2 regions of the Streptomyces sp. NPDC042259 genome follow, and region 1 is predicted to be linked to the other one. Evidence: riboswitches for the same ligand, from Rfam matches in the RefSeq annotation. Region 1 holds a riboswitch; the other holds the start of a gene.
The links. A riboswitch is a leader RNA that binds a small molecule or an ion and turns the genes downstream of it on or off. The one in region 1 is predicted to bind S-adenosylmethionine.
Positions count from the first base shown of each region.

Region 2: linked by a shared signal. The riboswitch ahead of thrC (threonine synthase) and the one ahead of ACZ6MA_RS01570 (aminotransferase class V-fold PLP-dependent enzyme) in region 1 are both predicted to bind S-adenosylmethionine.

Region 1 is NZ_JBVJDW010000001.1:340,944-344,706, forward strand. Features, by position in the region: gene ACZ6MA_RS01565 (Lrp/AsnC family transcriptional regulator) at 1-21, shown strand, start outside; gene ACZ6MA_RS01570 (aminotransferase class V-fold PLP-dependent enzyme) at 133-1,524, opposite strand; SAM riboswitch class IV at 1,710-1,826, opposite strand; gene trpD (anthranilate phosphoribosyltransferase) at 2,016-3,080, opposite strand; gene qcrB (cytochrome bc1 complex cytochrome b subunit) at 3,232-3,763, opposite strand, start outside.
Region 2 is NZ_JBVJDW010000004.1:146,109-149,871, reverse strand. Features, by position in the region: gene ACZ6MA_RS12920 (MoaD/ThiS family protein) at 192-467, opposite strand; gene thrC (threonine synthase) at 556-1,836, opposite strand; SAM riboswitch class I at 1,853-1,993, opposite strand; gene ACZ6MA_RS12910 (glucosyl-3-phosphoglycerate synthase) at 2,168-3,115, shown strand; gene ACZ6MA_RS12905 (alpha,alpha-trehalose-phosphate synthase (UDP-forming)) at 3,168-3,763, shown strand, end outside.

The DNA of each region.
Region 1 (3,763 bases):
GCGATCGGCCTCGACTCGTAGCGGTTGTCCTCAATCGCCGGACGGGCTTGATATGGCCGAGCTCAGCCATATCAAGCCCGTCCGGCGATTGAGGACCGGGGTCCGGGGCGGAGCCCCGGTCAGGAGCCCCGGCTAAACGGGCACGCAGCGTCCGGCATCCGTCCGGTAGGACCACCGCGCGCCGTCCCGGACCAGTTCCCCCACCGCCGTCAGGAACCGTTCGACGTGCTCGTCCGGCGTGCCCGCGCCGAAGCTGACGCGGAGGGCGTTGAGCGAGGTGCCCTCGTCGGGGGCACCGCACTCGCCGGGCTCACCGGGCTCGTCGCCCAGCAGCGTCCGCACCAGCGGGTGGGCGCAGAAGAGGCCGTCGCGGACCCCGATGCCGTACTCGGCGGAGAGCGCCGCGGCGAAGTGTGAGCTGTTCCAGCCCTCCACGACGAAGGAGATGACGCCCACGCGCGGGGCGTCGTCGCCGAACAGCGAGAGCACCCTGACCCCGGGCACCTCCGCGAGGCCCGCCCGCACGGTCCGCACGAGCCGCTGCTCGCGCTCGACGAGCCGCTCGAAACCCGCCTCCGTGAGCGCCTTGCAGGCCGCGGCGATGGCGTAGACCCCGATGACGTTGGGCGAGCCCGCCTCGTGCCGGGCGGCACTGTCGTGCCACTCGACGTCGATCCCGCCCCCGTCGCGCCGGGCGACCTTGCGGCTCGCTCCGCCGCCCGCCAGATAGGGCTCGCCGGCCCGGAGCCAGTCCGCGCGTCCGGCCAGGACTCCTGCGCCGAACGGCGCGTACAGCTTGTGCCCGGAGAAGGCGACCCAGTCGACGTCCAGCTCCGTGATGTCCACGGGGTGGTGGGGGGCCAGTTGCGCGGCGTCCAGCACGATGCGGGCGCCGTGCGCGTGCGCCGCGGCCGCCAGCTCCCGCACCGGCCACAGCTCGCCGGTCACATTGGACGCGCCGGTCACGCAGACCAGGGCCGGGCCGTACGGTTCGCGGGCGGCGAGGGCCGCCTCCAGCGTCCGGACCGCCTGGCCCGGGGTGCGCGGCGCGTCGAGGTAGCCGACCTCGACGTCCTCGCGCCGCTCCCACGGCAGCAGCGACGCGTGGTGCTCGGTCTCGAAGACGAAGACCCGGGTGCCGGCCGGGACCACGCTCGCGAGCAGGTTCAGCGAGTCGGTGGTGGAGCGGGTGAAGACGACCTGGTCGGCCGGGCGGCAGCCGAGGAAGGCGGCGACGTCGGCGCGGCTGCTCTCGAACAGGTCGGTGGACAGCTGCGAGAGGTAACCGGCCCCGCGGTGCACGCTTCCGTAGTACGGCGCGTAGGCCGCGACGTCGTCCCACACCCGCCGCAGCGCCGGGGCGCTGGCCGCGTAGTCGAGTGCCGCGTAGGGCACTTCGCCCCCGGTGACGAGCGGCACCCGGACGTCCTCGCCGAGGACCGGCAGGGGGCCGTCGGCGAGCGAGGCGTCGGGACGGGAGGCACCGGCGAGCGAGGCGGTGGCGGTGGCAGGGCATGCGGACATGGCGAATTCTCCTGAGAACAGGGGGGTTTGCGGATACGCACGCGGGAAGACACCACCGGCGTGCGGAAAACCGAACCCGGACGCGCGACGGGGCGCGCCGAGTTCACGGGAAACGGGCCGTAGGCCCTATCGCATTCGCTGCATCACGGAAGAAGCTCCCTCGACGACCAGGATCCCTGGCGAGGGATCCGCGCTTGCCGCGGACGTCTTGTCCGCGACCCGGTCATCACCCGGGGCACCCCGCCACGGAAGGAGGGTTGCCGGACAGCGGGCCGGGGCCTATGTCGCTGTCACTCGTGACCTGGCGAAGATTATGGCACAACCGATCACCTGGCGGTATGGGTGTCCGCATGGCGGATGGGCGCACCACCGCTGCGCGGCGGTGTCCTCAATCGCCGGACGGGCTTGCTTTTCAAGCCCGTCCGGCGATTGAGGACGCGCCCGCAGGGCGCCAAGCCGCCGCAGGCGGCACAGACGGACCGCCGGCCAGGCTAGCGGTTGCTCGCCGCGACCCACCGCTCCAGCGCCCGCTTCGCCGCGCCCGAGTCGATCGACTCCGCGGCCTTCGCCAGGCCCGCCGTGATCTGTTCCGTCAGCGGGGCACCGGTCGGCTCCAGGGCGACCAGCGCCGCCGCCGAGTTGAGCAGCACCGCGTCCCGTACCGGGCCGGTCTCGCCGTCCAGCAGCCGACGGGCGACATCGGCGTTGTACGAGGCGTCCGCGCCGCGCAGCGCCTCCACGGGTACCAGGCCGATGCCCACGTCCCGCGGGTCGAAGGGCTCGCGGCGCACCGTGCCGCCGCCGACGATCCACACCTGCGAGGTCGCGGTGGTGGTCAGCTCGTCCAGTCCGTCGTCGCCGCGGAAGACGAGCGCGGAGGCGCCTCGTTCGGCGAGGACGCCGGCCAGGATCGGGGCCATCCGGGCGTCGGCGACGCCGGTCGCCTGGGCCCGCACCCGTGCGGGGTTGGTCAGCGGGCCGAGCACGTTGAAGGTGGTGCGGATGCCCAACTCGCGGCGGGCTGGCGCCACATGACGCAGCGCGGGGTGGAACTTCACCGCGAAGCAGAAGGTGATCCCGGCCTCCTCGGCGACCTCCACCACCCGGCGCGGAGTGAGGTCCAGATTGACGCCCAGCTTCTCCAGCACGTCCGAGGCGCCGCTGGCCGAGGAGGCGGCGCGGTTGCCGTGCTTGACGACCTTCGCACCGGCGCCGGCCACGACGATCGCCGACATGGTGGAGATATTGACGGTCTTGGCGCCGTCGCCGCCGGTGCCGACGATGTCCACGCTCGGGCCGGGCACCTCGATGAGGTTGGCGTGGGCGTACATGGTCCGCACGAGACCGGAGATCTCGGCGACCGTCTCGCCCTTGGCGCGCAGCGCGACGGCGAAGCCGGCGATCTGCGCGTCCGTCGCCTCGCCGCGCATGATCCGGTCCATGGCCCAGGCGGTGTCGTCCGCGCTCAGGTCCACACCGTCGAGGAGGGCGTCGAGGACACCCGGCCAGGTGCGGGCCGTCGCGCTGTCGCCGCCTGCCGGGGTCGCAACGTTCATGGTCCACGCTCCTGGTGGTCGAATCCGTGATGCCGCGGTGTTCGCGGTGTTCGCGGGTCCAGCCTATCCAGGACCGGGGACGGCGAAGAGCCCCGTCCAGCGCATGGACGGGGCTCTTGCCGTGGCGATCAGTGATCGGATCCGAGGGGGATCAGTGGTGGCCGTGGCCGCTGGTGATCTCCTCGTACTCCTCCGCGGTGGCCTTGGGGATGTGCGTCCCCTCGCCGTAGAAGCCCTTCGAGAGCTTCACCCGGAGCTTCTGCGAGGCGCTCAGCTTGCGCTTCACACCGTTCTCGTCGACCTCGGGGCCGAGCTCGAGCGGCTTGGGCTGCTCGTGCGCGGTGAGGGTGTGCAGGGCCTCCTGCGACAGCGGCTCGTGGACCTCGACGAACTCGCCGTGCGGCAGGCGCTTGATGATGCCCGACTCACGTCCGTGCAGCACCTTGTCCCGGTCGCGGCGCTGGAGACCCATGCAGATCCGTCGCGTGGCGATGAAGGTCAGGACCGGCACCACGAAGAAGCCGACCCGGACGAACCAGGTGATGGCGTTGATCGAGAGGTGGAAGTGGGTGGCCCACAGGTCGTTTCCACCACCGATCAGCAGCACGAAGTACACCGCGATCCAGGCGGCACCGAACGCGGTGCGCGTCGGGGCGTTGCGCGGCCGGTCCAGCAGGTGGTGC
Region 2 (3,763 bases), on a different contig from region 1:
CCGGACATAACGCAACCAACCCGACAATTCGTGCACCTACTCGGCACACAACTTGACGGGTTCTCATATGCGTTCGGCACTGACGCCGGAGGGGGAACGCCTCAACTGTATCGCGCTTCAACAGACGGAATCGCCCCGTCCGTTTCCGGCCGGGGCGATTCACGGGACTTCCGCAGGAAACCTGCGAAAGGTCAGCCGCCGGCGACCGCCGGAATGATCGAGACGCCGGCACCGTCCGGCGTCACCGCATTCAGGCCGCCCTCGAAACGCACGTCGTCGTCATTGACGTACACATTCACGAAACGGCGCAGCTTGCCGCTGTCGTCCAGGACGCGGGCGGCGATGCCCGGGTGGTTCTTCTCCAGATCGGCGATCACCTCGGCGAGGGTGCCGCCCTCGGCGGAGACCTCGGCCTGTCCGCCGGTGTAGGTGCGCAGGATGGTGGGGATGCGAACGTTGATGCTCATGCGGATTCGCCTTCCGGCTAGAGATGACGTGCGGGGCCGGCCCCGGCCGTCGAGGGGGCCAGGGGCAGAGGGGGGCAGGGCGCGGGGCTCAGCTGCCGGCGAGGCCCGCCGCGCGGAACGCGTCGAGGCTCGGCCGGATGGTCGCGGAGGGCCCGGTGGTCGGGGCGACGGCGTCCAGGGTCTTCAGCCCGTCACCGGTGTTCAGCACGACCGTCGTCAGGGACGGGTCCAGCACTCCGGCCTCGATCAGCTTCCGGGTGACGCCGACCGTCACCCCGCCCGCCGTCTCCGCGAAGATGCCCTCGGTGCGGGCCAGCAGCTTGATCGCGTCGACGATCTGGGCGTCGGTGACGTCCTCCACCGCGCCGCCGGTCCGCCGTGCGATGTCGAGCACGTACGGCCCGTCGGCCGGGTTTCCGATGGCGAGGGACTTCGCGATCGTGTCGGGCTTCACCGGGCGCACGACGTCGTGGCCGTCCTTGAAGGCGCGCGAGACCGGCGAGCAGCCCTCGGCCTGGGCGCCGAAGATCTTGTACGGCCGGTCCTCGACCAGACCGAGCGCGATCAGCTCCTTGAGCCCCTTGTCGATCTTCGTGAGCTGTGAGCCGGACGCGATGGGCACGACGATCTGGTCCGGCAGCCGCCAGCCGAGCTGCTCGCAGATCTCGTAGGCGAGGGTCTTGGAGCCCTCCCCGTAGTACGGGCGGAGGTTGACGTTGACGAAGCCCCAGCCCTCGCCGAGCGGGTCGCCGATCAGTTCGGAGCAGAAGCGGTTGACGTCGTCGTAGGTGCCCTCGATGCCGACGAGGTCACCGCCGTAGACGGCGGCCATGACGACCTTGCCCGCCTCCAGGTCGTGCGGGATGAACACGCAGGACTTCAGGCCCGCGCGGGCGGCCGCGGCGCCGACCGCGCCCGCCAGGTTGCCGGTGGAGGAGCAGGAGAGGGTGGTGAAGCCGAAGGCCCGGGCGGCCTCGACGGCGATGGCGACGACGCGGTCCTTGAAGGAGTGCGTGGGGTTGCCGGAGTCGTCCTTGACGTAGAGACCGCCGGTGACGCCCAGTTCGCGGGCGAGGTTTTCGGCCTTGACCAGCTTGGTGAAGCCGGGGTTGAGGCTGGGCTTGTCCGCCACGTCGGCGGGGACGGGCAGCAGCGGGGCGTAGCGCCAGATGTTCTCCGGGCCGGCCTCGATCCGGCGGCGCAGCGCCTCGGGGTCACCGGTGGGCAGGTCGTAGGCGACTTCGAGCGGTCCGAAGCAGACGGCGCAGGCGAAGACCGGTCCGAGGTCGAAGCGCTCCTGGCACTCGCGGCACGAGAGGCCGACGGCGGGTCCGAGAGCGACGGGGGTGGCGACAGTGTGCACAGCCATGAGGCGAGGCCCTTTCTCCTCATCTTCCCCGTGGCGAACGTCGCCACGGGACGGAATTGGCACCTTCCCCACCGGGAGCCTCGCGGAGTACGCGGGACCGGCGGGAGGGTTGCCGGGGCTTCAACGGGCCGTATCCCTCTGCCCCTCTGGATGAGCGGTATGGCACTGGGCGCGGCCCAGGCGTTTGTGCGCACGACGACCCCGACATACGAAGGCCGTCCGCGTTGTTCAAGACTGTAACGGAAGGCACGGACGCCCGAACCAGTCGTCCGTACCGCGAGATGGGTCACATCCCGGCCACATCCCGAAGCCCCGCTAAGGAGTCGTACAGGTGCTGGAAGAGGTGGAGCGCTGGCTGGCCCGGCGTTCCTGGTCCGCCGCAGACCGTCCGCTCGACCGGATTCTCGCCGCCAAGCGCGGCGCCGGCACCACGGTCAGCGTCGTCCTGCCGGCGCTGAACGAGGAGGCGACGGTCGGTGCGATCGTGACGACGATCCGCCGGGAGCTGATGACCGAGGCGGTGCCGCTGGTGGATGAACTGGTGGTGCTGGATTCGGGTTCCACCGACCGTACGGCCGTGGTCGCGGCGGCGGCCGGGGCGCGGGTCGTGCACCGGGACGAGGTGCTGCCGCGGCTGCCCGCGCTGCCCGGCAAGGGCGAGGTGCTGTGGCGTTCGCTGCTGGCGACCGAGGGTGACATCGTCTGTTTCGTCGACGCCGACCTGCGGGACTTCTCGGCCGGCTTCGTCTCCGGCATCGTCGGTCCGCTGCTGACCGATCCGGAGGTGCACTTCGTCAAGGCGATGTACGACCGTCCGCTCGGCGAGGCCGTGGGCCAGGGCGGCCGGGTGACGGAGCTGGTGGCCCGCCCGCTGCTGAATCTGCACTGGCCGCGGCTGGCCGGCTTCGTCCAGCCGCTGGGCGGCGAGTACGCGGCCCGCCGGTCGCTGCTGGAGCGGCTGCCGTTCCCCGTCGGCTACGGCGTCGAACTCGGGCTGCTGGTGGACGCGCTGCACACCGTGGGCCTGGACGCGCTGGCCCAGGTCGACGTGGGGGTGCGCAAGCACCGGCACCAGGACGGGCGGGCGCTGGGCCGGATGGCCGCCGCGATCTACCGGACCGCGCAGCTCCGACTGGCCCGCGGCCATCTGGTGCGCCCCTCGCTGACCCAGTTCGAGCGCACCGCGGAGGGGTTCGTTCCGCGGACGTACCCGGTGGACACCGAGGAGCGGCCGCCGATGACCGAGGTGCCCGAGTACGCACAGAGGCACGCCGCGTAACCGTCCCTCGTGCGTACGTTTGAGTGCTTCCCGCACTGGCAAGGCTGCCGACATGGTCGCTGAGCACGTCGCCCCGATTCTCGTCGCATCCAACCGCGGACCCGTCTCCTACAAGCGACGCGAGGACGGCTCGCTCGCGGCGGGCCGGGGCGGAGGCGGGCTGGTGTCGGGCCTCAGCGCGATCGGGACCGACGCCGGCGCCCTGTGGGTGTGCGCCGCCCTGGGCGACGGCGACCGCGAGGCCGTCCGCCGCACGGGCGGCGGGCTCGACCCGGCCGACACCGGCGGCATGCGGGTGCGGATGCTCGACATCGCGCCCGAGGTCTTCACCGCGGCGTACAACGGCATCGCCAATTCCGTGCTGTGGTTCGTCCACCACCTGCTCTACCAGACCCCCCTGGAGCCCGATTTCGACGCGGACTTCCGCGCCCAGTGGGCGGCCTACGAGGCGTACAACGCCGCTTTCGCCGACGCGCTCGCCGAGGAGGCCGCGCCGGGCGCCACGGTCCTCGTCCAGGACTACCACCTGACGCTGGTGCCGGGCCTGCTCCGCGAGCGGCGCCCGGATCTGCGCGTGGGCCACTTCTCGCACACCCCCTGGGCCCCGCCGGACTACTTCCGGATGCTGCCGGACGACGTGGCCGAACA